Regions from separate parts of the Actinoplanes sp. NPDC021490 genome, predicted to be linked through region 2. Evidence: riboswitches for the same ligand, from Rfam matches in the RefSeq annotation. Region 2 holds a riboswitch; the other holds the start of a gene.
The links. Region 2 has a riboswitch for S-adenosylmethionine ahead of thrC (threonine synthase). Riboswitches for the same ligand answer to the same signal wherever they lie in the genome.
Positions count from the first base shown of each region.

Region 1: linked by a shared signal. The riboswitch ahead of ACZ3I4_RS41795 (GNAT family N-acetyltransferase) and the one ahead of thrC (threonine synthase) in region 2 are both predicted to bind S-adenosylmethionine.

Region 1 covers NZ_JBVHFW010000022.1:198,384-212,770, forward strand. The annotation lists gene ACZ3I4_RS41780 (hypothetical protein) at 1-17, opposite strand, end outside; gene ACZ3I4_RS41785 (amidohydrolase) at 63-1,265, shown strand; gene ACZ3I4_RS41790 (50S ribosomal protein L11 methyltransferase) at 1,198-1,854, opposite strand; gene ACZ3I4_RS41795 (GNAT family N-acetyltransferase) at 1,851-2,462, opposite strand; SAM riboswitch class IV at 2,474-2,588, opposite strand; gene lspA (signal peptidase II) at 2,601-3,179, opposite strand; gene ACZ3I4_RS41805 (BON domain-containing protein) at 3,267-3,752, opposite strand; gene mnhG (monovalent cation/H(+) antiporter subunit G) at 3,764-4,105, opposite strand; gene ACZ3I4_RS41815 (monovalent cation/H+ antiporter complex subunit F) at 4,102-4,365, opposite strand; gene ACZ3I4_RS41820 (Na+/H+ antiporter subunit E) at 4,362-4,898, opposite strand; gene ACZ3I4_RS41825 (Na+/H+ antiporter subunit D) at 4,895-6,394, opposite strand; gene ACZ3I4_RS41830 (Na(+)/H(+) antiporter subunit C) at 6,391-6,822, opposite strand; gene ACZ3I4_RS41835 (Na+/H+ antiporter subunit A) at 6,822-9,632, opposite strand; gene ACZ3I4_RS41840 (response regulator) at 9,632-10,276, opposite strand; gene ACZ3I4_RS41845 (sensor histidine kinase) at 10,273-11,208, opposite strand; gene ACZ3I4_RS41850 (AraC family transcriptional regulator) at 11,307-12,284, opposite strand; gene ACZ3I4_RS41855 (NmrA family NAD(P)-binding protein) at 12,294-13,082, opposite strand; gene ACZ3I4_RS41860 (SPW repeat protein) at 13,151-13,534, opposite strand; gene ACZ3I4_RS41865 (PPOX class F420-dependent oxidoreductase) at 13,711-14,112, shown strand; gene ACZ3I4_RS41870 (hypothetical protein) at 14,143-14,387, shown strand, end outside.
Region 2 covers NZ_JBVHFW010000005.1:460,154-474,540, reverse strand. The annotation lists gene ACZ3I4_RS17155 (alpha/beta fold hydrolase) at 1-2,138, shown strand, start outside; gene ACZ3I4_RS17150 (ABC transporter permease) at 2,135-3,001, shown strand; SAM riboswitch class I at 3,080-3,215, shown strand; gene thrC (threonine synthase) at 3,227-4,510, shown strand; gene ACZ3I4_RS17140 (GNAT family N-acetyltransferase) at 4,773-5,750, shown strand; gene ACZ3I4_RS17135 (hypothetical protein) at 5,689-6,180, opposite strand; gene ACZ3I4_RS17130 (GNAT family N-acetyltransferase) at 6,180-6,686, opposite strand; gene ACZ3I4_RS17125 (hypothetical protein) at 6,784-7,704, shown strand; gene groL (chaperonin GroEL) at 8,030-9,652, shown strand; gene ACZ3I4_RS17115 (glycerol-3-phosphate dehydrogenase/oxidase) at 9,787-11,586, shown strand; gene ACZ3I4_RS17110 (DUF4031 domain-containing protein) at 11,583-11,852, shown strand; gene ACZ3I4_RS17105 (HD domain-containing protein) at 11,836-12,474, opposite strand; gene ACZ3I4_RS17100 (FUSC family protein) at 12,559-13,746, shown strand.

The DNA of each region.
Region 1 (14,387 bases), on a different contig from region 2:
TGCCATCCGGTTGTCACGCCGGCCGACCCTACGCCTACGGGAGACGCGCGTAGCGTCCAGGCATGGAGCTTCGAGACGTCTACGAGGATCTGCATCGTCACCCGGAACTGTCGTTCCAGGAGCATCGGACGGCGGGCATCGCGGCCGCCTGGCTGCGCGACCATGCGTACGAGGTCATCGAAGGTCTCGGCGGCACCGGGGTCGCGGGAGTGCTGCGCCGCGGGGACGGGCCGGTGGTGTGGCTGCGCGCCGACATGGACGCGCTGCCCGTCACCGAGGAGACCGGGCTGCCGTACGCCAGCGAGGTCGACGGAGTGTCCCACGCCTGCGGCCACGACATGCACGTCACCTGGCTGATGGGGGCGGCCGCCGAGCTGGCCGCGGACGACGGGTGGCACGGCACGGTGGTCGCGATCTTCCAACCGGCCGAGGAACTGGCCAAGGGCGCGCAGGCGATGGTCGAGGACGGTCTCGTCGCCCGGGTCCCGAAACCCGGCATCGTGCTCGGGCAGCACGTGGCGCCGCTGCCGGCGGGCGTCGTCGGGCTGACCCCCGGGCCGATGTGGGCGGCCTCCGACTCGCTGCGGGTGACCATCCATGGCCGGGGTGGGCACGGCTCCCGGCCCGAGACCACCGTCGACCCGGTCGTGATCGCGGCGGCGACCGTGATGCGACTGCAGACAATCGTTGCCCGCGAGGTGTCGACGACCGAGACGGCGGTGGTCACCGTGGGCGCGATCCAGGCCGGGACCAAGCACAACATCATCCCCGACTCGGCGACGCTGCTGCTCAACGTCCGCACCTACGACCCGGAGGTGCGCGACCGGGTGCTGACCGCGATCGAGCGCATCGTGACGGCCGAGGCGGCGGCGGCCGGCGCACCCCGCGACCCGTCAATCGTGCTCGAGGAATCCGCGCCGACGCTGGTCAACGACGTGGCCACGGCCGCACGGACCCGCCGCGCGCTGGAATCGGTGACCGGCCCCGGCCGCGTCGTCGACCCGGGACCGTTGCCGAGCAGCGAGGACGTGCAGGTGCTGGCCACCGCGGCGGGCGCGCCGATCAGCTACTGGCTGCTCGGCGGGGCCGACCCGGCCCTGTACCGCGAGGCCACCGGCGTCGAGCAGCTGATCGAGGTCGCGAGCCGGATCCCGTCCAACCACTCGCCGCTCTATCACCCGGTGCCCGACCCGACGATCAGCGCCGGTGTGGCTGCCCTGGTCGCGGCGGCCCGGGAATGGCTGCGGACAGATCCCACACGCTGACCGGCGCTTCCGGGCCGGTCAGCGGGTGCCAGGCCGGATGCATGGGAAGGGTGGCCATGAGCACGCGCCGGGCCGGTGCGGCCGTGACCGTGTGGATCGGCAGAATGCCGGCGGCGGTGGTGCGTACGGTGGCCGCTTCGGTGTGCCGGAGAACGAGCCGTAGGGTGTCGAGGCCGTCCGGGCCGCCGCCCTCGTGCAGGTGCCGCTGGTCGGGTTCGACCGCCTCCAGCGTGGACGCGGGCCGCTGCGGCGGGTTGACGGCGAGCAGGTCCGCGTCGAGGCCGGCCAGCTCCCGGAAATCGAGTTGCCGAGCCTCCAGGCGGGCCAGGTCGTCCACCGTCCTGGCCACGTTCCGCCGGGTCAGCTCGACGGCGGCCGGGTCCGAGTCGATGGCCACCACCTGCCGGGCCCCGGCCCGCAGCGCCGCGATCGTGATCAGCCCCGCCCCGCAGCCCGCGTCGATGACCGTACGGCCACGGCAGTCACCCATGGCCGCCGCGAGCAGGGCCGAGAACCGCGAGGGCGCGTGGACGCCCGGGGCCAGGGACAGGGCGGCGCCGAACTCGAACCAGGACTCCCAGCCGGTCACCGTGCCGCCAGCCTCTGCTCCAGTTCGGCTCGGCAAGCGGGCCACTCCGGCGCGATGACCGAGAACATCGCCGAGTCGCGTAACAGCCCCTCCTCACCGGGCGCCCACGAACGGGACCAGCGGCGCAGCACCCCCTCGAACGTGGCGCCGGTGGCCGCGATCGCCGCCCGGGAACGGGCGTTGCGCGCGTCGGTCTTGAGGTCGACCCGATCGACCCGCCACTGCTCGAAGGCGTGCGCGAACAGCAGCAGCTTCGCCTCGGTGTTGACCCCGGTGCCCTGCGCCGCGGCGCCCAGCCACGTGAAGCCGACCTCGATCGCATACAGCTCGCCGTTCTCCGGCCGCCGTCGCGGATCCCAGTACGCCGTGGCGCCGACCGCCCGCCCGCTCCGCATCTCGATCTGCGCGTACGGCGTCATCTCCCCGCCGGCGGCCCGCGCCAGCTGCTGGTCGATGTAGTCACCGACCTGCTCGGGAGCCGGCACCCAGGTCCAGCCGAACGAATCCCGGTCGTGCGCGACCGCCGCGGCCAGATCACCGGCGTGGTCGTGGGTCAGCGGTTCGAGGCGTACGAGCGAGCCCTGAAGGACAGGCCTGGGCAGAATCACGGAACACTCCCGGTCGTGTCTTGCCCGGCACCCCGCGCGCCGGACCTGGTCATCACCCGGAGCACCCACCCACGACGAGGGGGTTGCCGGCCAGCAAGCCGGGGCTTCGCACTGGCACTCGTGACGCATCGGACGGTATCAAAGGCGCCGCTTACCGCGAACGGCCTTTTCAGCTCGCTGCGGTGAGCCCGACCCGTCGCGCCTCCGGCCGGTCAGCTCGAGCAGGACCGCCAGCAGCACGCCGATGAAGAGGCAACTGTCGGCGATGTTGAAGATCGGAAAGTAGCGGGCGTCCGGGCCGAAGACGCTGATCATGTCGACCACATGGCCCTGGAACATGCCCGGATCCCGGAACAGCCGGTCGGTGAGGTTGCCGAGCGCCCCGCCCAGCACGAGACCGAGCGCAACCGCCCACGGCGCCGAGCGCAGGCGTAGTGCCGTCCAGCCGATCCATCCGGCGACGGCGATGGCGATCACCGGGAACACCCACGTGTGTCCGCTGCCGACACTCCAGGCGGCGCCGCTGTTGCGCCAGAGGGAGAGATAGACCAGGCCGCCGAGGATCCGGACCGGTTCGTTCCCGGTCAGCCCGTTGGTCGACAGCTCCTTGACGATCTGGTCGAGAGCGATCGCCAGCACTGCCACGACGCCGAGCACCGTGACTGCCCGACCGGATGCGGCCGGGTGGGGGGCCTTGGCCCCGTGGGTGTCCGACATCGTGTCATCCTCTGCTCGTCGCCGACCTGGGCACCGCAGCGGTCGACGCCCACAAATACCACACGGAAGGCCGGCGCGAACGTCACCTCATGGCCGGTGGCCCTTGCGGCGGAGCAGGACGTCGGCGGCCCAGGCGAGCAGGCCGACGCCGAAGAGGGCGGCCAGCCAGCCGGCCACCTCGACGAGGACGACGGCGGCCGTCACGGTGAGCACGGCGATCCGGGCGACGACCGCCGCGGGGGAGGATCGGCGGGTGCTCCGGGCCGGCGAGGTGGCCAGGCGGGCGGCCAGCTCGCCGAACTGGCGGGCCTCGCGCAGGCGGGTCTCGCCGTCGGCGACCGTGAGGGCGTCGCACAGGTCGCGGACGCCGGGGAGCCGGCGCACCTCGCCGAGCAGGGCGTCGTGGACTTCCGGGCTCTCCACCCGGCCGGTCAGGATGGGCACGCCGTTCTGCACCTGGACAGCCAGCGGCTGACGCCGGAAGCGGTCGTCCGCGGCCAGGGCCTCGGCGATGCGGCGGGCCAGGGCGGCGTCCGCCGGCGAGGGTGGCGGTGGGATGCCGAAGGGCTCCATCGTGGCCCCCCTCACCGTCGGTCGCCGGCGTTGCGGAGCTCGTCGACGACCAGCTTGTCCTCGCGGGCCAGGCCCGCGCGGTAGCCGGCCCGGCCGATCATGTGGGCGGCCACCGGGGCCGTGGCCATGCTGAACACGGCGACCAGCAGCAGCGTGGTGATGTCGACGGCGTCGCGCAGGCGCAGCGCGCAGCCGGTCAGCACGAGCAGCAGGCCCAGCACCTGCGGCTTGGTTGCCGCGTGCATGCGGGAGAGCAGGTCGGGGAAGCGCATCAGCGCCACCCCGGCCGACAGGCTCAGCAGCGCGCCGACGATCAGGCAGAAACCGGCGGCGACGTCGAGAAAGCCGTTCATCGCGGGTCCCGCCGGATCGCGAAGCGGGCCACGCTGACCGCGCCGGTGAAGCCCAGGATGGACAGGACGGCCAGCACCGGCAGGACCGTGGCGTCGCGCGAGAACGCGGCCTCCGCGGCCAGGGCCATGACGATGACGGCCAGCAGCACGTCGGTGGCGACGATCCGGTCGAGCACCGACGGGCCGCGCACGATGCGGATCAGGGCCAGGCCGGCGCCGATGGCGAGCAGGGTGGTGACGACCACCGCGACGACAGTCATGCGGAGACCTCCTCGAGGACGCGGCGCTCGGCGGGGGAGCCGAACGCGCGGATGATCCGGCCTTCCAGTTCCAGGACCCCCAGCCGGAATTGCTCGACGGAGGCGGCGTCGGCCACGCCCAGCACGTGTACGTAGAGAATTCCGCGCTTGCGGTCCACGTCGACGATCAGGCTGCCCGGAACCAGCGACAGCGCCTCGGCCGTGAGGGTCAGTCCCAGGTCGGACGGGCAGCGCAGCGGCACGGCGATGATCGCGCTGCGCGGCTCGTGGCCGAACCGGAACGCCAGCGAGGCCACCTGCGCGCTGGCCAGCACCAGGTCGCGCAGGAACCGGACGGCGAACCGCAGCAGCCCGAGCGGGTGGATCCGACCGGCGTAGGTGATCGGCGGCAGCGGGAACACCACCAGCACGATGACCGCCACGAGCAGCCCGCCGGCGAAGGTCAGCGGGGTGAACGAGCCCCACAGCAGCATCCAGATCAGGGTCAGCCCGGCCGCCGCCACGCCGCGGTCCCGCCATCGTCCGCCGGTCACGGCGCACCCCCTCCGAAGACCGCCTCGACATAGCCCGAGCGCTGCATCAGCGTCGACGCGGCCTGATCGCCCACCTCGAACAGCGGCCCGGCGGCGAACGTCAGCGCCGCGCCCAGCACGACCAGGGCGAGGGTCGGCGCGACCATCAGCGCGGGCAGCCGGCCCGACGGCATCGACTTGGGCGGCGTACGCCAGAAGGCCAGGTTCCAGACGCGGGCGACCGCGTACAGGGTGAGCAGGCTGGTCAGGATCCCACCGGCGACGAGCATCCAGGCCAGCACGCCGCCGTCGGCCACCCCGGCCTGTACGAGGCCGAGCTTGCCGATGAACCCGGAGAACGGCGGGATGCCGGCCAGGTTGAGCGCGGGCACCAGGAACAGCACGGCGAGCACGGGGGAGAGCTTGGCCAGACCGCCCAGCTTGTCCAGGGCCGTGCTGCCGCCGCGTTGCTCGATCAGCCCGGCCGCCAGGAACAGCGTGGTCTGGATCGTGATGTGGTGGACCACGTAGAAGATCGCGCTGGACAGTCCGAGCTGCGTGGTCAGGCCCACCCCGAAGAGCAGGTAGCCGATATGGCTGATCAGCGTGAACGACAGCAACCGTTTGATGTCGGACTGGGCGACCGCGCCGAGGATGCCGATCACCATGGTGAGCAGCCCGGTCACGAGCAGCACCACCGCCGCGCGTCCGCCGGGGAACAGCAGCGTCTCGGTCCGGATGATCGCGTACACGCCGACCTTGGTCAGCAGGCCCGCGAACACCGCCGTGACCGGGGCCGGCGCGGTCGGATAGCTGTCCGGGAGCCACGACGACAGCGGGAAGACGGCGGCCTTGATGCCGAACGCGAGCAGCAGCATGCCCTGCAGGATCAGCCGCAGGCCGTCGGGCAGCGCGTCCAGCCGATCGACCAGCTGGGCCAGATTGAGCGTGCCGGTGGCGGCGTAGATGAGCCCGATCGCGGTCAGGAAGATCACCGAGGACAACAGACTGACCACCACGTACGTCGACCCGGCGCGGATCCTGTTCTCGGTGCCCCCGATCGTCAGCAGCACGTAGCTGGCCACGAGCAGGATCTCGAACCCGACGTACAGGTTGAACAGGTCGCCGGCCAGGAACGCGTTGGTCACACCGGCCGTCAGCACCAGGTATGTGGGGTGGTAGACCGACAGCGGCGTCTCCTCGTGGCCGTCGGCCATGCCCTGCCCGATCGAATAGACCAGCACGCACAGGGTCACGGCCGACGAGACCACCAGCATCAGGGCGGCCAGCTGGTCGGCGATGAGCACGATGCCCAGCGGCGCCTCCCACCCGCCGACCGCCACGACCAGCGAGCCGTCGGTGGTCGAGAGGTAGAGCAGCGCGCACGAGACGAGCAGCGTGGCGGTGAGCACGGTGAGGCTGACCGTCCGCTGGGCCCGCGGCTTGCCCGCCATCATCAGCGTGAGCGCCGCGCCGAGCAGCGGCATCACGACGGGCAGCGGAACGAGAAAGGTCATCGAGCGGCCTCACGGTCGGGAAGGGGCGGAACGTCGGTGTGGTCGGTGTCGTCGGTGCCGGATCCCTCGTCGCGCTCGGCGAGCTGCATGATCCGGCGATCCTCGACGTCGTCCTGCACCTCGTCGTGCCCGGACATCGCCCAGCTGCGATAGGCCAGGGCGAGCAGGAAGGCGGTCATCCCGAGCGTGATGACGATCGCGGTCAGGATCATGATCTGGGGCAGCGGATCGGCCATCTCCTCGTCCGGGCCGAGGCCCACGATCGGCGGCGTCCCGGCCTTGCCGCCCAGCAGGATCAGCAGGTTCACCCCGTTGCCGAGCAGGATCATCCCCATCAGGACGCGGGTGAGGCTGCGTTCGAGCACCATCGAGACACCGGCGGCGAACAGCACGCCGATCACGACGATGTAGACCAGGTTCGGAGTCATTACACCGGCTCCTTCTGTCGTTCGAGGGCCCGGCGTTCCTCGCGGGCGGCCGCGTCGTGCTGGCGGTCCAGCTCGGCGCCGAGGCTGCGCAGGATCTCGAGCACCAGCGCGACCACGATCAGATAGACGCCGATGTCGAAGAAGGCCGAGGTGGCGAAGTGGATGTGGCCGAGCACCGGAAGGTGCAGGTCGACCAGCGCGCTCTGCAGCACCTGGCCGCCCGCGACCAGCCCGGCCGCGCCGGTGCCGACCGCGATCAGCAGACCCGCGCCGAGCACGAGACCGGCGTCGACCGGGGCCGCCGCGTTCAGCTCGCGCCGCCCGCCGGCCAGATAACGGGTGGTCAGGGCCAGCCCGGCGACCAGGCCACCAGCGAACCCGCCGCCGGGCGCGTTGTGCCCCGAGAACAGCAGATAGACCGAGAACAGCACGATCGTGTGGAACAGCAGCCGGGCCACCACCTGCAGGATGATCGACTGGCGGCGGGCCTCCGGGTTGTCCCCGGCCCGCAGCCACGCCCCGGCCGGTGAGCCGTTGCCGCCCCGCTCGGCCCGGCGGCGCTGCAGCGCCCCCGTCCGGCGGAAGATCAGGCTGGCCACGCCGGTCGCGGCCACCACGAGCACTGAGATCTCGCCCATCGTGTCCCAGGCGCGGATGTCGACCAGCGCCACGTTGACGATGTTGTGCCCGCCGCCGTACGACACCGCGGGCTCGGCGAAACCACCCGAGATCGGCGTCGCGATCCGCCCGCCGGCCGCCACGTAGGCCATGCTCGCGGCGACCACGCCGGTCGAGACCGCGATGACCGTACGGATCACCCGGGTCACCCGCAGCGGCCGGGCCGAGAAACGCACCGGCAGCCGCCGCAGCACCAGCACGAACATGACGATGGTGACCGTCTCGACCAGGAACTGGGTGAGGGCCAGGTCGGGCGCCCCGTGCAGCACGAACATCACGGCGATTCCGTAGCCGCACACCCCGACCAGAATCATCGCGGTCAGGCGGCGTTGCGCACGGGCGGCGACCAGCGCGGCCCCGGCCACGACGGCCCCCGCCACCAGCTGCAGCGGGGTGTCCCAGAGCCGCAGGCCGGAAGGCCAGGGCGCACCGGCCAGCAGCAGCGTGCTCGCGCCCATGATCACCAGCACGACCAGGATCACGCCGAGCGAGAACGGCAGGGACCCGCGCTGGGTGGCCCCGGTCAGCTCGACGGCGGCCCGGTCGACGGCGTTCATCAACCGCCGGTAGACATCCTCGGCCTGCGGCACCTTCTGCCGGGGCCACGGACGCCCCCGCAGGTGAGCCGCGAAGACCACCCCGCCGGCGGCCAGCACGACGGCCGACAGCAGCAGCGGCAGTCCGAAGCCGTGCCACAGCGCGAGGTGCCCGGCCGGGCCGGGGAACAGTTCCGCGTACGGGGTGAGCACGCCGTCCAGCCAGGACGCGCCGATCCCGGCGGCGAGACCGGTGAGCGACAGCAGCCCGGCCGGCGCCACGAAACTCCACCCCGGGGCGGTGAAATCGACCGGCGCGACCCCGGGCTTGCGGGCGAAGGCGCCCCACAGGAACCTCAGCCCGTACGCCACGGTCAGCGCCGACCCGGCGACCAGCGCGAGCAGCACCAGCCGGTCGGTCGTCCCGCCGTGCTCGAACGCCGCGAACAGCGACTCCTTGCCGACGAACCCGGCCAGCGGCGGCACCCCGGCCATCGAGGCCACGGCCAGCCCGGCGATCCCGGCCAGCACGGGCGAGCGCCGGCCCAGACCGCTGAGGCCCCGCAGATCGCGCGAGCCGGTCCGGCGGTCGATGATGCCGACGACCAGGAAAAGGGCCGCCTTGAACAGGGCGTGCGCGAGCAGCAGGGCCGCCCCGGCCAGCACGGCCGTGCGCCCGGCGGCCCCGAACGCCACGGTCAGCAGGCCCAGCTGGCTGACGGTGCCGTACGCGAGAAGCAGTTTGAGGTCGTGCTGGCGCATCGCGGCCCAGCCGCCGAGCAGCATCGTCAGCAGCCCGGCGGTGACCGCGACCGGCCGCCACGGCCCGGCCTGGGCCAGCAGCGGGCCCATCAGCCCGAGCAGGAACACCCCGGCCTTCACCATCGACGCCGCGTGCAGATAGGCCGACGCGGGGGTGGGCGCGGCCATCGCGGCCGGCAGCCAGAAGCTGAACGGGAAGATGGCCGACTTGGACAGCGCCCCGGCCAGGATCAGGATGGCCGCCACCGCGCTGCCCTCGGGCAACGGCCCGGCGGCGATCTCCGACCAGCGGTACGTGCCCGCGCTGTGCCCCAGCATCACGAAGCCGACCAGCATGGCCAGCCCGCCCGCGGTCGTCACCACGAGGGCCTGCATCGCCGCGCGCCGCCCGGCCGCCTGCTCTCCTTTGTGCCCGATCAGCAGGTACGAGAAGACGGTGGTGAGCTCCCAGAAGACGTACAGCAGCAAAAGGTCGTCGGAGACCACCAGGCCGGTCATGGCCGTGACGAAACCGAGGAAGACGCCGGCGAAACGACCCAGCGACGGGTCGCCCTCGTCGAAGTAGCGCGCGCAGTAGGCCAGCACCACCGCGCCGATGCCGCTGACGATGAGCAGCATCAGCCACGACAGCGTGCCCATCCGGAGGGCCAGCTCCATGCCCAGGTGCGGCACCCACGGATGGACCTCGGCGGCCGGCGCCTGCTGGACGAGGGCCCACCCGAAGGTCGACGCCGGCACCAGGGCCAGCAGATAGAGGGCACGGTTGCCGAGGGCCCGCACGAGCAACGGGGCCAGCAGGGCGGCCGCGGCGTGCAAGATCAGGACGAGCAGCATCACGGCTCGATCAGCCCCGCGCGGATGGCGTACCGGGTCAGCTCCTGGCGGTCCTTGAGGCCGAGCTTGGTGAGGATGTTGGACCGGTGGCGCTCGACCGTCTTGACGCTGATGTGGAGCATCTCGGCGATCTCGCGCGTCGAGTGGCCCTCGGCGACGAGCTTGAGCACCTCCTCCTCGCGCTCGGTGACCGCCCGGGCCGGGATCTCGGCCCCGGTGCGTGCCCGCTCCAGATAGTCGCGGACCAGCGCGGTGACCGCGCCGGGATAGAGGAACGGCTCGTCGCGCATGGCGGCGTGGCAGGCCTCGACGAGATCCTGGTCGGCCACGGACTTCAGCACGTAGCCGGCCGCGCCGACCCGCAGGGCCTCGAAGAAGAACTGCTCGTTGTCGTACATGGTGAGGATCAGGACGCGGACTCCCGGATGGGTGCGGGTGAGCTCGCGGGCGGCCTGCAGGCCGGTCATCCGCGGCATGGCGATGTCGAGCACGGCGAGGTCGGGCGGGTCGGCGGCCGCCAGGGCCAGGGCCTCGGCCCCGTCCGCGGCCTCGGCGATCACCTCGAGGTCCGGTTCGCCGTCCAGGATCAGGCGCACCCCCCGGCGTACGAGGGCATGGTCGTCGGCCAGCAGGATGCGGATCATGTCGGCACCCGCAGCTGGACCGAGGTGCCCCCGGCGACGCCCGACTCGACAGTCAGGCCCGCGCCTATCAGTAGTGCCCGTTCTCGCATTCCGCGGATCCCCGCCCCTTCCGCCGCGCCTCGCAGGCCACGGCCGTCATCTCGTACGCAAAGCCGGATCTCGTTGTCGTCCTGGGCCAGCACCAGATCGACGTGCTGGGCCGCCGAATGCCTCGCGGCGTTGGTCAGGCTCTCCTGCGCCACCCGGTAGACGACCAGCTCGACGTCCTTGGGCAGCACCGGCAGATCGACGCCGACCTGGCGCCGCACCGACATGCCGGCCGTGGTGAACTCGCCCGCCAGCGCGCGCAGGGCACTGGCCAGCCCCAGCTCGTCGAGCACACCCGGGCGCAGCCGGCGGGCGATCCGGCGGATCTCGTCGAGGGCGTTGCGGGTGCTCTCCTGCACCTGCAACAGCTGGTCCCGGACCGCCGCCGGGGCCGCCTTGGCCACCCGTTTGAGGTCGAGCAGCACGGCCGTCAGCGTCTGGCCGATCTCGTCGTGCAGCTCCTGCGCGATCCGGTGCCGCTCGGCCTCCTGCGCCGACAGGGCGCGCCCGGCACTGGACGCCCGCTCCGCTTCCAGCCGCTCCAGCATCGAGTTGAACCCGGTGATCAGCTGCGCGATCTCGCCGTGGCCGCGGGCGGCCAGCCGGGTGCCCGGCTTGAGCAGGTCGATCGTGGTCATCACCCGGGTCAGCCGGGCCAGCGGGGCCAGGCCGACCCGCAGCATCACCGCGTTCGCGACCAGGGTGACCGCGGTGCCGGCCAGGATGACGAGCGCCTCGGCCAGCCGGGCGGTCGCCGACACGGTCACCGGGGCGAACAGCAGCACGAGGGCCGCGACGGTCAGGACCGCCGCGTTCAACGAGAAGATCCGCCAGAACAGCGACACGCAGACCACCCGGCTCCCGGAGAAAATTGCTTTCCTCCGACCCTGCCCTTTGCGGGGCGGGTTCGCATCGGGTCTGACACCCACATCGGGCGGTCAGGTCACGTGAGCCGCACCACGCGGGGCAGCGGGGACGCGTGAGGCGCCCGGGCCGGACGGCGGCGATACTCCTGCGGGCTCACCCCGCGTTCCCGCTTGAACGCCGTGCTCAGGGCGAACGCGCTGCCGTAGCCGACGCGCCGGGCCACCGCCTCCAGGGTGGCGTCGCCCTGCCGCAGCAGATCGGCCGCCAGGGTGAGCCGCCAGCTGGTCAGATAGGCCATCGGCGACTCGCCCACCACCTCGGTGAACCGTCGCGCGAGCGAGGCACGCGACACTCCGGTGCGGGCGGCGAGAGAGGCCACCGTCCACCCGTACGCCGGATCGTCGTGGACCAGCCGCAGCGCCGGCCCGACCACCGGATCGGTCTGGGCCCGCTGCCAGCCCGGCGCGTCGTCGGCCGGCGCGGCCAGCCAGGACCGCAGCACCGAGACCAGCACGAGGTCGAGCAGCCGGTCGAGCACCAGGTCCTGGGCGGGCTCGGTGCCGTCCATCTCGCGCGCGAGCAGGTCGAGCAGCGAGCGGTCACCCGTCCCGGCCGGCCGGATCAGCAGCCCCGGCAGCGCGTCGAGCATGCGGCGGCTGACCTCGCTGTGCATCTGATAGGTCCCGCTGATCATCACGGTCGGGGCGTCGGGCCGCGTGCCCCAGGTGCGGACGCCCTGACCGGTCAGCGTCACCTCGCCGCCGCCGGCCAGCTCGCAGCGCTGCCCGGGATGGATGACGACCTGCGGGCCGGTGCCTGGGTCGTCGGCCACCACATAGGGCTCGACGCCGTTGACCACGGCCACGTCGCCGGCGCCGATGCGGGCCGGGGGATGGTCCTGCTTGAGGATCCAGGCGTCGCCGCGCACCATCGTGATGAGCGAGAGCGGGGAGCCGTCCTGGATCCGCAGCGACCACGGCGGATCCAGAACCGAGCGCAACAGGAACGCCCCGCGGGCCCGGGGGCCGTCGAGCAGGCCGGTCAGCGCGTCCATGCGCACAAACTACAGGGCGGCCGCGGCCTTGCTCGCGTACGAGGAGAAGGGTGTGGCCGGGCGTCCGAGCGCCTCCCGCACCCCGTCGGCGGGCCGGGCGTTGCGCCCGTCGAGGATGCCCCGGAACATGTCGCCCAGCTCGACCGGCAGCCCCGCCGCGCTCAGCACCGACTCGTACTCCTCGAAGCTGATCGGCGTGTAGGTGATCGTGCGGCCGGTGGCCCGGCTCAGCTCGTCCGCGACCTCGGCGAAGGTCAGCGCGGCCGGACCGGTGAGCTCGTAATGCCTGCCCCGATGGCGCGGATCGGTGAGCGCCGCGGCCACCACCTCGGCGATGTCGTCGGCGTCGACGAACGGCTCGGCCACGTCGCCCGCGGGCAGCCGGATGTCCCCGGCCAGCACCGCATCGGCCAGGAAGTCCTCGCTGAAGTTCTGCGCGAACCACGAGCACGTGACGATGGTCCAGCCCGGGCCCGCGTCCTTGACGCGCTGCTCGGCCCGCTGGGCCAGCGGCTCACCCCGCCCCGACAGCAGCACCAGCTGCTCGACCCCGTGAGCCGCGGCCAGATCGGCGAACGCGCCCACCTTCTCGGCCGCGCCGGGCAGACCCAGGTCGGGATAGAAGGTGATGTACGCCGCCTTCTCGCCCCGGATCGCCGGGCCCCAGCTCGTCTCGTCGTCCCAGTCGAACCGCGTCCGGGACGTGCGGGACGCGATGCGGACATCTTCTCCCCGGGCCGCCAGGCGCTCGGCCACACGCCGCCCGGTCTTGCCGGTTCCACCAATGAGTAACGTCATGCGTTGAGTAGAGCCCGGACTGGCGAGAGTCTGAATGGCTCAGAACCGCGATCGCATAATCCAAACGCTCACGGTCTCTTTATCAGGGGCAGGCTGTTCGCCACGGCCAGCAGGATCACCAGCGTGCCGACCAGCTTGTCGTTCCAGGCCACCCCGAGCTGACCGGAAAAGCCCAGCACGAAGGGCGCCGCGGCGAGCCAGGCGCCCACCACGGCCGCCGCGGCGCTCAGCAGCGTCGACCGGCGCGGCAGCACGACCTGGGCCGCGGCCACGGCGATCAGCACGATCCCGGCCACGACGTCGCTGATCCACGGGTAGACGCCGTGATCGATGACGACGGGGGTGACCACCAGCCACAGCCCGGCCACCCCGAGGAACGCGCTCGGTGTCAGCACGAGGTCCCGGCCCAGCCGGCGGGCCACCCGCGTCCGTACGGCTTCGTCGGTAGTCATGAACCCAGAGTCACCCCGCCGGGTGGCGGACCCTTCGCGGGTCCATGACGGTTGCGTGACGATCACGCCGCGGGCCGGCTCGGGAGCCGCCGGCTCCGGCCGCTCCGGGCGGCTCCGGCTCCGGCCGCTCCGGGCGGCTCCGGCAGCGGCGGCTCCGGGCGGCGTAGGGTCGGGTTGTGACGATCTTGCCCGACGGTCTGCTGAAACTCCTGCGCCAGGCCAGCCCCTGCTTCATCGCGACCACCGACCCCGACGGCTCGCCGCAGCTGACCGAGACCTGGGTCGGCACCGACGGCGAGCACATCGTGATCAACACGGTCGAGGGCTTCCGGAAGGTACGCAACGTCGAGCGCGACCCCCGCGTCTCGGTGATCGTGACCGACCCGGCCAACGCGTCCGACTACTACTCGATCAAGGGCCGCCTCATCGAACTGACGCCGAAGGGTGGCGCCGAGCACATCGAGGAGCTGGCGCAGAAATATCTCGGCGGTCCGTATCCGTGGTTCGGCGGCCGTGACCAGGTCCGTGTGATCATGACCATCGCCGTCGATAAGATCATTCACGCACCCTGGGGATAGGGGCGCGCCGCGGCCGGGTATACAGCGGTAGTGGACGATCTGCTGGCCGCGATCCGGGGCGCCTACGGCACCAGCACCCTCGCGGGCCTGGCGCCCGGACTTGTCGTGCACGATTTGGACGGCTGGATCCCGGCCACGGCCCTCGCCGGCGACGACATCGGCCTGCTCCTGACGGCCGCCCAGCGCCGGTGGGACGCGCGACCGCATGTGGCCGCCGCGCTGATGTGGAAGGCGTACTCCTACTGGCTCTGCCTGCCCGCCGCGTTCGGGTGGGT
Region 2 (14,387 bases):
GCTGGGCCGGGGTCTTCTTCGGCAACGGGGGATCGGTGCCCGCCCCGGAAACGCTGACCGGCCCGGATCGGCCGCCTCTCGGCATCAACGTCGACCCGGCCTGTGGACGGTTCGCGGCCGACGTCTGCCGGGCCTACCTCGACGTGGCCACCAGCGGAAATCCCGGTCAGCCGACGCTCGACCTGCTGCGCCGGTCGAGCCCGGCCGGGACGGCGAGCCGGATCAAGGCGCCCACCCTGCTCATCCAGGGCGCGGTCGACACGCTCTTCCCGCTCAGCGAGGCCGACGCCAACGCGCGGGCGATCGCCGCGAGCGGCACCCCGGTGCGGGTCGCCTGGTTCACCGGCGGTCACGACGGCGGCGCCGGGCCGCAGACGGATCAGGACAGGGTGAAGTTCCTGACCGCGCAGTGGCTCGACCACTACGTCAAGGGCGAGGGCAAGGCGCCGTCCGACGACTTCACGTACTCGCGGGTGGCCGGCTTCAGCGCGCTCGACCGGGGGCTGGTGACCAACGGGTACTCCGACGACGCGTACCCCGGCCTGAGCGGAACCGGAACGACCAGCCTGACCCTGCGGGGCCCGGCGCAGCCGATCGCCAACCCGCCGAACGGCAACCCGGGCGCGCTGTCGTCGCTGCCGGGCACGGGCGGACGGCTGACCGAGCTGCTCTCCGGGGTCGCCGCCGACATTCCGGGGCAGCACGCGACCTTCGAATCCGGGCCAGTGACCAAGGCGATCGACGTGGCCGGATCGCCGACCGTACGGCTGCGGGCCGCCTCGCCGACCGGGGAGGCCACCCTCTTCGTCAAGCTCTACGACGTCGACCAGTCGGGGGCCGAGACGCTGAGCGCCGGCCTGGTCGCGCCGGTGCGGCTGACCGATCTTCCCCGGACGCTGGAGGACTCGGAGGTGCGGACGGTCCGGCTCCCGGCCATCGTGCGCCAGATCGACGCCGGTCACACCGTACGGGTCGTGGTCGCCACCACCGACCAGGCGTTCCTCTCCCCGGCCGAGCCGGCCACCTACACCGTTCAGGCCGGTACGGAGCTGATCCTGCCGACCGTGGTGGGCGAGCCGATCGCGAACCCGCAGACGATCTGGCGTTACGTGCTGGCCGGTCTGCTCGCGGCGATCGTCGTGGGCCTGATCGTGATCCTGCTCGTGCGGCGGCGCAAGCTTCGAGGGCAGCAGACCCCGACAGTCCCCGAGCACGCCGAGACGCCCCTGGTCGTGCTGGGGCTGCGCAAGGCGTACGGGGACGGGTTCGTCGCCGTCGAGGAGATCAGCTTCACCGTGCAGCGCGGGCAGGTGGTCGGTCTGCTCGGCCCGAACGGCGCGGGCAAGACCACGACGCTGCGCGTGCTGATGGGCCTGACCATGCCGACCGCGGGTGAGGCGCTGGTGTTCGGCCATCGCCTGGTGCCCGGGTCGCCGGTGCTGTCGCGGGTCGGCGCGCTGGTCGAAGGCCCGGGCTTCCTGCCGCACCTGACCGGGCTGGAGAACCTGCGGGCGTACTGGAAGGCCACCGGACGGCCGTGGGAGGACGCCCGCTTCGACGAGGCGCTCGAGATCGCCGGCCTGGGCGATTCGGTGCACCGGCGTACGAAGAAGTACAGCCACGGCATGCGGCAGCGGCTCGCCATCGCCCAGGCCATGCTCGGCCTGCCCGAGCTGCTGGTGCTGGACGAGCCGACCGACGGTCTCGATCCGCCGCAGATCGCCGAGATGCGCCGGGTGCTCAAGCGCTACGCCACCGACGGCCGGGCCGTGCTGGTCTCCAGCCACCTGCTGGCCGAGGTCGAGCAGACGTGCACGCACGCGGTCGTGGTCAACAAGGGCCGGATCGTCGCGTCCGGCCCGGTCGAGGACATCGTCGGCGACTCCCCGTCGGTGCAGCTGGAGGTCTCGGACGTGCCGGCCGCCGAACGGGTGCTGGACGAGCTGGGCGTGCGCTCGGTGCTGCCCGACGGGCCGTCCGGCCTGATCGTCGACATGAACGGCACGCCGCGCTCCGAGGTGGTGGCCTCGCTGGTGCGGGCCGGAATCGCGGTCGACCGGGTGGTGCCACGCCGCCGCCTGGAGGATGCCTTCCTCGCGCTGGTCGGGGAGAACTCGCGGGGAAGTGGAGACCGATGAGCGTTCAGGAGCAGGCCGGCGCGACCGGCTACCGGCCGTCACGGACGATGCCGATCCGGGCCGAGATACGCCGTCAGGCCTCCCGCCGGCGCACCCAGCTCGGCCTGGGCTTCATGGCGGTGCTGCCGCTGATCATCCTGATCGCCTTCGAGTTCGACAGCGGGGGCGACGAGGACGGGAACGGCGGCGCGTTCGGCAGTCTGGTCGACCTGGCCACCTCGGGCGGCCTCAACTTCGCGCTGTTCTGCCTGGCCGTCTCGGCCGGGTTCCTGCTGGTCGTGGTGGTCGCGCTGTTCTGCGGCGACACGGTGGCCAGCGAGGCCAGCTGGGGCAGCCTGCGCTATCTGCTGGCGGTGCCGGTGCCCCGGGCCCGGCTGCTCGCGGTCAAGCTGATCGTCGCGCTGGCCTACTCGGCGGTCGCGCTGTTCGTGCTGACCGGAGTCGGGTTGCTGGCCGGAACGCTGCGTTACGGATGGCACCCGCTCGGCAGCACGGTGGCGGCCGAGATCGCACCCGGGGCGGGCCTGCTGCGGCTGCTCGGGATCGCCGGCTATCTGGCCGTCACGATGCTGGTCGTGGCCGGGCTGGCGTTCCTGCTGGGCGTCCTGACCGACGCTCCGCTGGGCGCGGTCGGCGGTGCGGTGATGATCTGGATCCTGTCCAGCATCCTTGACCAGATCACGGCGCTGGGCGCGATCCGCAACGCGCTGCCCACCCACTACAGCGACGCCTGGATGGGCCTGCTGTCCACCCCCGCGCAGGTGGACGACCTGGTCAAGGGGGCGATCAGTGCGATCGTCTACGCCGCGGTGTGCTGGGGTTTCGCGTTCTGGCGGTTCACCCGCAAGGACATCACCTCGTAGGGGTCTGTCTCACAACTGAAGGATCTCGCGTGCCGAAACGCGGGAGCCCGTCGTAAGGTGTTGGAAACACAACTGAATACCTCATCCAGAGGGGCAGAGGGAACGGCCCTGTGAAGCCCCGGCAACCACCACGCATGTCTCGATGACGAGGCCGCGCGCGGCAGGTGCTAATTCCGTCCCCGGCTCGGCAGGTCGCCCCGGGGAAAGATGAGAGGGAAGGCCTCGATGACGTCCACCGTCAGTGCACCCAGTTCTATCTCCGCCTCGCCCGCCAAGGGCCTCGAATGCCGTGCCTGCGGCGCCCAGTACCCGCTGGTCGCGCAGCACGCGTGTTACGAGTGTTTCGGCCCGCTCGAGGTGGCCTATGACCAGGAACTCCTCGCGCGGGTCACCCGTGAGCAGATCGAAGCCGGTCCGCAGAACATCTGGCGCTACGCCGGTCTGCTGCCCGCCGGCCAGGACCCGGCCACCCGGGTCTCCCTCGACCCCGGCCTGACCCCGCTGGTCAGCGCGCCCGCGCTGGCCGCCGCGGTCGGTCTGCGCGCGCCGCTGTGGGTCAAGGACGACTCGGCCAACCCGACCCACTCCTTCAAGGACCGGGTCGTCTCGGTGGCGCTCACCGCCGCCCGGGGCCTCGGCTTCACCCGCTTCGCCTGCGCCTCCACCGGCAACCTGGCCAACTCGGTCGCCGCCCACGCGGCCCGGGCCGGGGTGCCCAGCATCGTCTTCATCCCGTACGACCTGGAGCAGGGCAAGGTCGTCACCACCGCGGTCTACGGCGGCGAGCTGGTGGCCATCGAGGGCTCGTACGACGACGTCAACCGGCTCTGCGGCGAACTGGTCGAGACCGACGAGTTCGAGGACACCGCGTTCGTCAACGTCAACGTACGGCCGTTCTACGCCGAGGGCTCCAAGACGCTGGGCTACGAGGTGGCCGAGCAGCTCGGCTGGCGCATCCCGGCCCAGGTCGTCATCCCGATGGCCTCGGGCGAGCTGCTCACCAAGGTCGACAAGGCGTTCACCGAGCTGGTCGAGATCGGCCTGTGCGAGGCGCCCGAGGGCGGCTGGACGGTCTTCGGCGCGCAGTCGGCCGGGTGCAACCCGATCGCCACCGCGCTGCACAACGACACCGACGAGATCACCCCGGTCCGGCCGACCGGCATCGCCAAGTCGCTCAACATCGGCGACCCGGCCGCGGGGGCGTACGCGATCGAGGCCGTACGGCGTACCGGCGGCTGGATGGACTACGCCGACGACGACGAGATCCGCGCCGGCATCCGGCTGCTGGCCGAGACCACCGGTGTCTTCGCCGAGACGGCGGGCGGCACGACCGTCGCCGTGCTCAAGAAGCTCGTCGAGAGCGGCAAGCTCGACCCGGAGAAGGAGACGGTCGTCTACAACACCGGCGAGGGTCTCAAGACGCTGGACGCGATCAGCGAGCTGGTCGGGCCGACCCACCGGATCAAGCCGTCGCTCCGGGGCGCGCGCGAGGCGGGCCTGCTCGGATAACGGTGAGTAATCGGCCATCGGTCATCAAGTGAGAATTCCCTCGCGTGAGGACTTGCGCCGGGATCTCAGGATCGGCAGGATGCTCTCTGCGGGAGGGCGCGACGCCGTACGCGGCCCCTCACCTTCGAGCTTGGCGACAATCTCTCGAGGGGCCCAACGACCCAGTGCCGGAGGCGCTGTGCGTCCGTTCTCCCGACCAACTGCTTGCTACAAGTCCGTAAATCGTTAGCAATCATGGCCGTCGCCCGCAAGGGTGGCGGCCATGCGTGTATCTGTCGGGCCGTTGACGTCCTACGACATTGTTTACGACATCGCCAGCGTGACGGCTCATCATGACTGTCCGGACATTCCCTTCTCGATCCGCGAGAACTTCCTCAAAAAGATCGACAATCCGCCGCCGGGCGTGCTGATCGAGCGATACCTGGGCTACCTCGACGAGGTGCCGGTCGGCTATCTCGAGCTGTCGTTCCCGCAGCTGGACAATTTGGACAACGTCGAGGCCGACCTTCTGGTGCTGCCCGAGCACCGGCGGCAGGGCGTGGGCCGGGCGCTCTACGACCTCGCGGTCGAACGGGCGGCGGCGCACAACCGCAAGCACCTGATGGCCTCGACCGTCGACCGGCATCCCGACGGCGCCGCCTTCGCCGAGTCGGTCGGGGCCAAGAAGGGGCTGGCCGAGCTGCGCAGCCGGCTCGACGTCACCGCGCTCGACGACTCCCTGCTGGCCGGCCTGCGGGCCGAGGCCGAGAAGCACGCGACGGGTTACACCATGCGGAGCTGGCACGGCGTGCCACCGGACGACCTGATCGACGACGTGGCCTATCTGGAGGGCCGGCTGAACGCCGACGCTCCGACCGGCGACCTGGCCCTCGAGCCCGAGAAGATGGACGCCGATCGCCTCCGCCAGGGCGAGGTCGCCGCCCAGCGGCGCGGCCGCCGCAACTACCAGACCGGGGCACTGGCGGGCGATCGGCTCGTCGCCTGGACGTGGATCGCCGCCGAGCTCGATCAGCCCGTGCACGCCTGGCAGAGCACCACGATCGTCGATCCCGGCCACCGCGGCCACCGGCTCGGCATGCTGATCAAGCTGGAGAACCTGGCCTACGTACGCGGGGAGAAGCCCGGCCTCGAGGCGATCGACACGTTCAACGCGGCCGACAACGCGTACATGCTCAAGGTCAACCGGGCGATGGGCTTCCGGGTGGCCGACGCCTGGATCGAGTGGCAGAAGGACTTGTGAGCCGCCGCACCCAGGGACGCACCGGTTGGTCGGTGGGATAGCCACCGGCCCGCAGCCCGGCTTTCTTCTCGAAGAAGTTGCGGGCGCCCCACGAGCCGGTCGTCGCGTACGAATAGCCGCAGGCGACCCAGTAGGCCGGCCAGAACAGCGGCCCGAGCACCGCGTACTGCCCGGCGTGGCGGTGCTCGTGGTCGAACAGCTCGCGGCGCTGCTCGTCGAGCAGCCACTCGGCGCTGCGCCGGGTCAGAATGACCGAGCCGACCGTGAAGCAGGACGCGGGCGGGACCGGCAGGCGATAGCCCTCGGCGATCAGCACGCCGTGGCGGCCCCGGCGGATCTTGGCCCGGGTGGCCAGCGCCACCAGCAGCCCGGCTCCGGTCGTGCCGTTCAGCGCGGTGAGCAGGCCCCGGGTCACGTGACGTGCGGCCATCAGAGGCTCCGCCGCATGCGCAGCTCGGTCAGGGTGGGGATCACCGGGTGCGGCACGCGCTCGCCGGTGTCGCAGAAGCCCAGTTTCTCGTACGCCCGCACAGCCCGGTCGTTGCCGACCACGACCTCGAGCAGCGTGCGCCGCCGTCCCACGCCCGCCGACCACACGGTGACCGCCTCGATCAGGTCGGCCACCACCTTGCCGCCGCGATGGGCCGGCGTCACGTAGACCGCGAAGATCACCGTCTCGCCCGGGAAGTCGGGGGTCACCGTGCCGCCCGCGTGCCCGATCAGCCGCCCGCCGTCGCCCGGGTCGGCCACGAACTGGGCCAGGCTGTCGCCCGACGCGGCCTGCACGACGCGCTGCCGATACGACTCGTGGGAGCGCTGGGCCGCCTGGGCCAGCGTCTCGAGGAAGGCGAGGGGGCTGTCGGCCAGCATCTCGAGCCGCAGCGCACGCATCCGGGCCGCGTCCTCGGGGCGTACCCGGTGCACGTTCCAGCTCATGGCGTCCTCACTACCTCGATCGGGCCGGTGCGGCAAGCGGGTTGCCGGGAATCGGACGGGGTGGCGTGACGACCCTGTGCTGGGGCAAGGTGTCCGGGTGGAGCACGGCGAGGCACGCATCTTCATGGTCGAGGAACCGGTGGTGGCCGCCGCCGACCCCTTCGACCCCGAAGGGCGCACGGCCGATCTCAGCTGGCGCCGGCATGTCGCCTTTCCGCAGCTCGCGGGCGAGGCCGACCCGCTCGTGGCCGGGCCCGGGTTCGGTCAGTGGGCGCGCCGGTCCGGCCGGGTCGCCGGGCGGCACGCGTTGCATCTCGTGCCGATCATGCTCCTCGTCGCGCTGCCCATGCACTTCTTCGTCGGCCGGGTCGACGACACGATCGTGGCCGCGCCCGCCCTGGCCGAGCTGGTCGGCGGCTTCGGCCTGCTGCTTCTCCCGGCCATGTGGCTGGCCTATCTGGCGGTGTCCGCGCTGCCGCTGGTGCTGAGCCTGGCCGGCGTGGTCGGCGTGGTGCTGCCCGCCGCCGCCGAGGGCCTCCGGCCGCGTCCGGGCCGGGTGTGGGCGCTCGTCTCCATGCGGTTGCGCGCCCTCTGGCTCTGGTTCGCCGGGTTCGGCCTGCTCACCGGGGGCCTGCCGCTGGTGCTGACCGAGGAGCAGGTCGGCACGGCGGGCGGCCTGGTCGTCATCGCGTTCGCGATCGCCTCGACGGCCGCGCTGACCTACGGCGGCCTGCTCGGGCCGGTCGTGCTGATCGAGCGCGGCCGGGGTCCGCGCCGCGCTGTCCACCTGCTCTCGCACTCGCGCCCGGCCGGGCTGGTGGTCGCGGCGGCCGCGGTCACGGTGGTGCCCCGGGTGGCCGACTACGCCCTCGGCGGGCTGGCCGCGACGGTGGCCGGAGTCGTCCTCGTTCAGCTGTGGGCGATCGCGGCCCTGGTGACGTACGGGCAGGCTCGCCGGGCGGTCGAACCGGTGACCAGCCGTTCCCTGTTCGCGGAGCTCGGCGCCCCCGAGGAATGACGCCCCGGCGGCACCGCTCGGTGGTTGCGCATCGCCCTCCCGAGGCGGGGGTTTTCTTGCACTCGCACCCCCGGAGTGCTAAACAAGTGATTGGCACTCGGGACTGCTGAGTGCCAAGCAGGTCGGGACGGTGGGGTCTCGGTCGCGGCGTCGCCATCGGCGCCGGGGCACGGGGCCGGTCGTCGCGGGCTATCCGGCTCGACCTGAGGACGTCACGACGCCAGGTGGTGACGTCCGCAGAGTTCCGCGCAGTGTGCAATCAACAACGTGCGGAGGGCGGGGCCACGCGGCCCAGCACCTCGATTGTCCAGGAGGACACAGCCGTATGGCCAAGATCATCGCATTCGACGAGGAAGCTCGTCGCGGCCTCGAGAGTGGTATGAACCAGCTCGCCGACGCCGTCAAGGTGACGCTCGGCCCCAAGGGCCGCAACGTCGTGCTCGAGAAGAAGTGGGGCGCTCCCACCATCACCAACGATGGTGTGTCGATCGCCAAGGAGATCGAGCTCGAGGGCACCTTCGAGAAGATCGGCGCCGAGCTGGTCAAGGAGGTCGCCAAGAAGACCGACGACGTCGCCGGTGACGGTACGACGACGGCGACGGTTCTGGCCCAGGCTCTGGTTCGCGAGGGCCTGCGCAACGTAGCCGCCGGCGCCAACCCGATGGCCCTCAAGCGGGGCATCGAGGCCGCCGTGGCCAGCGTTTCCGAGGGCCTTCAGCAGCTCTCGAAGGACGTGGAGACCAAGGAGCAGATCGCTTCGACCGCCTCCATCTCCGCCGGTGACTCCACGGTCGGCGAGATCATCGCCGAGGCCATGGACAAGGTCGGCAAGGAAGGCGTCATCACCGTCGAGGAGAGCAACACCTTCGGTCTCGAGCTCGAGCTCACCGAGGGCATGCGCTTCGACAAGGGCTTCGTCTCGGCGTACTTCATGACCGACGCCGAGCGCATGGAGGCCGTCTTCGACGACCCCTACATCCTGATCGCCAACAGCAAGATCTCGGCGGTCAAGGACCTCCTCCCCGTGCTGGAGAAGGTCATGCAGGGCGGCAAGCCGCTCGTCATCATCGCCGAGGACGTCGAGGGCGAGGCCCTGGCCACCCTGGTCGTCAACAAGGTCCGCGGCACCTTCAAGTCGGTCGCCGTCAAGGCCCCCGGCTTCGGTGACCGTCGCAAGGCCATGCTCGAGGACATCGCCATCCTCACCGGTGGCGCCGTCATCAGCGAAGAGGTCGGCCTCAAGCTGGAGAACGCCGACCTGAGCCTGCTGGGCCAGGCCCGCAAGATCGTCATCACCAAGGACGAGACCACCGTCGTCGACGGCGCGGGCAACGCCGAGCAGATCCAGGGCCGGGTCAACCAGATCCGCGCCGAGATCGAGAAGTCGGACTCCGACTACGACCGCGAGAAGCTGCAGGAGCGCCTGGCCAAGCTGGCCGGCGGTGTTGCGGTCATCAAGGTCGGCGCGGCCACCGAGGTCGAGCTCAAGGAGCGCAAGCACCGCATCGAGGACGCCGTTCGCAACGCGAAGGCGGCCGTCGAGGAGGGCATCGTGCCCGGTGGTGGCGTCGCCCTGGTGCAGGCCGGCAAGACCGCGTTCGACAAGCTCGACCTGGTCGGCGACGAGGCCACTGGCGCCAACATCGTCAAGGTCGCGCTCGACGCCCCGCTGCGTCAGATCGCCGTGAACGCCGGCCTCGAGGGCGGCGTCGTGGTGGAGAAGGTGCGCAACCTCGAGGCGGGTTACGGCCTCAACGCCGCGACCGGTGAGTACGTCGACCTGCTGGCCGCGGGCATCATCGACCCGGCCAAGGTCACCCGCTCGGCGCTGCAGAACGCCGCGTCGATCGCCGCGCTGTTCCTCACCACCGAGGCCGTCGTGGCCGACAAGCCCGAGAAGAACCCGGCCCCGGCCGGCGCCCCGGGCGGCGGTGACATGGACTTCTGAGTCCAGTCCCAGCAAAACGGAAAGAGGGTGGGTCGCCTGGCGGCCCGCCCTCTTTCCGCGTTTCCCGGCCCGAAGCCGAAGGGTTGCTCACAGGTGCGGGTTGGGGAGCGAGTACGGGCGCTAACGTGGGACGCGTGCGCGAACCCTCCGTCTCCCGTTACACGGCCGGCCGGCTCTCCCCGATCCGGCGGGTGGCCGACCTCCGGCGCCTGCGCGACGAGCAGTTCGACGTCCTCGTCATCGGTGGCGGGGTCACCGGCGCCGGCGCGGCCCTCGACGCCGCTTCCCGGGGCCTCAAGGTCGCCCTGGTCGAGGCGCGTGATCTGGCGGCCGGCACGTCCAGCCGGTCCAGCAAGCTGATCCACGGCGGTCTGCGCTATCTGGAACAGCTCGAACTGCACCTGGTGCACGAGGCGCTGACCGAGCGGGGGCTGCTCTCCACCCGGCTCGCCCCCCACCTCGTACGCCCCGTGCCGATCCTGGTGCCGCTGCCCGCCGGCAACCCGGCCGTCCGGGCCGGTCGCCGGGCCTACTACGGGGCCGGCGTGGCCGCGTACGACGTGTTCGCCGGTGTCTTCGGCACCGGCCGGGGCATGCCGCTGCACAAACACCTCTCCCGCGACGGCGCCCGCCACCTGTTCCCAAGCCTGCGGGCTGACACGGTGAGCGGCGCCATCCGCTACTACGACGGCCAGGTCGACGACGCCCGCCTGGTCATCACCCTGGCCCGGACGGCGGCCAGCCTGGGCGCGGCCGTGGTCACCAGCGCCCGGGTCGTCGGGTTCGTGCGCGAGGCCCGCGAGGTCGTCGGGGTCCGCGTACGCGACCTCGAGGCGCCCGACTCCGGGGAATTCGAGGTCCGCGCCCGGACGGTCGTGGCCGCCACCGGCGTCTGGAGCGACGACATGTCGCAGATGCTGCGCGACGTCGGCGTACGCCCCGGCCTGCGGGTTCGTGCCTCCAAGGGCGTGCACCTGGTCGTGCCCCGCTCGGCGATCACCGGGGAGGCCGGGCTGATCCTGCGCACGCCGACCTCGGTGCTGTTCGTCATCCCGTGGGGCGGCCACTGGATCATCGGGACCACCGACACCGACTGGAAGCTCGACCGGTCCCATCCGGCCGCCTCCGCGCGCGACATCCGATATCTGCTCGACCAGGTCAACGAGGTGCTCGACCGGCCGCTGACCACCGACGACATCGAGGGCGTGTACGCCGGGCTGCGGCCGCTGCTCTCCGGTGAGGCCGACTCGACGTCCAAGCTGTCCCGCGAGCACGCCGTGGTCGAGCCCATGCTGGGCCTGCTCCTGGTGGCCGGGGGCAAGTACACGACGTACCGGGTGATGGCGGCCGACGTGATCGACCGGGCTGTCCGGCGGCTCGGCGGGGCGGCGCTGCCCTCCCGCACCGACCAGCTGCCGCTGCTGGGCGCCGACGGATACAACGCCGCCTGGCGCGATCGTCAGGACACGGCCCGGCGGCACGGCGTCACGGCCGGGGTGATCGAGCATCTCCTCGAGCGGTACGGCACGCTGACGGTTCACCTGCTGGCCATGATCAAGGCGGATCCGGGCCTGGCCGCCCCGCTCGCGGGCGCACCGGAATACCTGGCCGCCGAGGTGGCGTACGCGGCCCTGGCCGAAGGCGCCCTCCACCTGGACGACGTGCTCACCCGGCGTACGCGGATCTCGTTCGAAACCGCGCATCGCGGCACCGAGTCGGCCGCCCACGCCGCCGAGGTGATGGGCGAGGCGCTCGGCTGGGACAAGGCGGTGCGCGAACGCGAGATCGAGCACTACCTGGCCCGGGTGGCCGCGGAAAGGCAGAGCCAGACGATGCCGGACGACGCGGCGGCCGACGCGGCCCGGGTCGGAGCGCCGGACGTACGCGGGTTCGCCGCCGACCGCGGGGTCGACCTGCTGCAAGTCGACCTTTGATCCTCGTCGACGAGCCGCTCTGGCCGGCCCGCGGACGGCTCTGGTCACATCTGGTCAGCGACCTGTCCTACGACGAGCTGCACGTGTTCGCCGAAATGCTGGGCGCGCCGCGGCGCGCCTTCGACCGCGACCACTACGACATCCCGTCCCAGCGCTTCCCGAGCGCTCTGTGGCTGGGCGCGACGCTGCTGCCCTCGCGGGAACTGACCTTCCGGCTGCGGGCCGCCGGGCTGCGGCGGCCCAAACACCTCAGCCGTTCCCGCTGAGCTCCCGTTCCAGGTTGGCGCGGGCCCGGGCCTCCCACTGCTCGCGGAGGGGCGCCAGGCGATAGATCGAGGGCAGCTCGAGAAGCGCCTTGAGCACCTGGGCGCGGCCGGCCCGGAAATCGTCGTCGGCGACGTGCGCGTACTCGCGGCGGATCTTCTCGGTGTAGGCGGCGTACGCCTCGTCGTCGCCCGCCAGAACGGCCAGGTCGGCGTCGCAGAGCAGCTCGCCGTCGGGGTCGTCCTCCTGCGTGGCGTGACCCGCGGTCAGACCGACCAGCCGGGCCACCTCGCGCGCCGTGTCCCCGCCGACGCCGAGAGTCTGCAGAAGGCCCTCGGCGAACTCGGCGCTGTCCCGCTCGTTGGCGTCCCCCAGAGCCCGCGGGTCGTAGACGGCGTCGTGCATCCAGGCGGCCAGCCGCACTCGCTCGGGATGCGGAGCCAGCTCGGCGAAACGGTCAACCACGTCGAGAACGGCCGTCAGGTGATCGACGGTGTGATATTGCCGCTGCGGCTCGGACCACCTGGTGACGAGATAGCCGGCGGCCGCCACGAGATCCGCGTCGTCGACGGTGGCGCCGGCGGCCCGGGCCGCCTCACAGAACCGCTCCACAAGTCTTTCCACGCCCGCAATCCTGACACTGGAGGCGCTGGGCGTTCCGCGCGGTGGGTCTGCGCGGCGCCGGGGCTGAACACCTAGGGTTTGGGGATGACCGAGGCGGCACCGGCGGGGCGAGTCACGCGAGCTGTGGGGCGGGTGCGTGGCGGGCTGCGCGAGGGTATGCGGCGCGGGCGTCACGGGCTGGCGCTTGCCTTGCAGGCCGGGCTGGCGGCGGGGCTGGCCTGGTTTCTCGCACACGACGTCATCGGGCGGCCCAGTCCGTTCTTCGCGCCGATCGCCGCGGTGATCACGCTCGCCTCGTCGGTGGGGCAGCGCGTGCGGCGTACGACGGAGCTCGTCCTCGGTGTGGCCATCGGCATCGGGATCGGGGACGCGCTCATTCTGCTGATCGGCCGCGGGCCCTGGCAGATCGGGCTGATCGTGCTGCTCGCGGTGCTGGTGGCGACCGCGGTGGGCGGCGGGACCCCGCTGGTGGTGCAGTCGGCGTCGTCGGCGGTGCTGGTCGCGACCCTGACGTCGAGCACGGGGCTGCCCTGGACGAGGTTCTTCGACGCGCTGGTCGGCGGGGGCGTCGGGCTGGCCGTGATGACGTTGCTGCTGCCGCTCAACCCGCTGAACGTGGTGCGGCGGGCGGCCGATCCGGCGTTGCGGGCGCTGGCCGACGGGCTGCATCGGATCGGCGCCGGCATGGCCGAGCGGGACCGGACGACTATCGCCGACGCGCTGGCCAACCTGCGCGCGGCCGAGGCGACCTTTGCCGCGTTCTCGGCGGCCGTCACCGCCGCCCGGGAGAACGTGGCCTTCGCGCCGGCCCGCTGGCGCAGCCGGGGGGCGCTCGCGCTCTATGTCGACGGGGCTGACCACATCACGTACGCCCTCAGGAACTGCCGTGTGATGAGCCGCCGCGCCGATACCGCGCTGGCCGACGACGAGACGATTCCCGAGGTGCTGCCGGTGTCGATCGGTCTCCTGGGCGACGCCGTGGATCTGCTGCGCCAGGAGTGGGCCAAGGGCGTCGAGCCGGTGGCCGCTCGTGAACGCGCGCTGCGGGCGGCGGCCGAGTGCGGGAAGGCGTACGACGAGGGGGTGGGCTTCTCCGGCGGGGTGATCGTCGCGCAGATCCGGACGACCGCGACCGACCTGCTGCGGGCCAGCGGGGTCGACTACGCCGAGGCTCCTCGATTGGTCCGGCGGGCGGTCGGGTGGCACGGGCGGCCGCGTTCGGGGCGACGAAAACCGGCGTCGCGCTCGGGGCTGGGCCGCCCGCCCACGTGACCTAGTGCTGCGGCGGGGTCTCAGTTGCCGGTCCCTGCCCGTCACCCGTGGACGGCGCGGCGGGCTCGGCCGGAGTGGCGGCGGGAATCGCGGCGGGCTCGGCCGGCGTCACGGCGGACCCGGTCGGAGTGGCAGGGCGAGGCTCGGCGATGGTCGGGTCCGAAGCCGGGCTCGGCGGCGGCGCTGGGTGGCCGGACGCGGGCGGATAGCCGTTGCCGGGCGGATACGTGTAGTTGGGCGGCGCGCCAGTGGTCGGCTGTACGCCCTGGCTCGGCTGCACGCCGTGGCTTGGCTGTACGCCGTCGCTCGGCTGCACGCCATAGCCGGGCTGCGCGGGGTAGCCCGGAGCCTGGTCTGGTTGCGTGCTGTGCGACGGCTGGCCGGGTTGGTGCTGGTCGTACGAGGGCTGCCCGGCGTATCCAGGCCCGGCGTATCCGGGCTGGGTGCCGTATGCGGGCCGGCTGGGACCGTAGCCGGGGTACGGCTGAGCGCCGTAGCCGGGATGAGGCGCGTAGCCCGGCGGGGTGCCGTAGCCGGGATGAGCTGGGTAACCGGGCTGTGCGGCATAGCCGGGGTGTGGCGCCTGACCGAGCTGGCCGCCGGGCTGTGATGCGTAACCCGGCGGCGGTCCCCAACCGGGC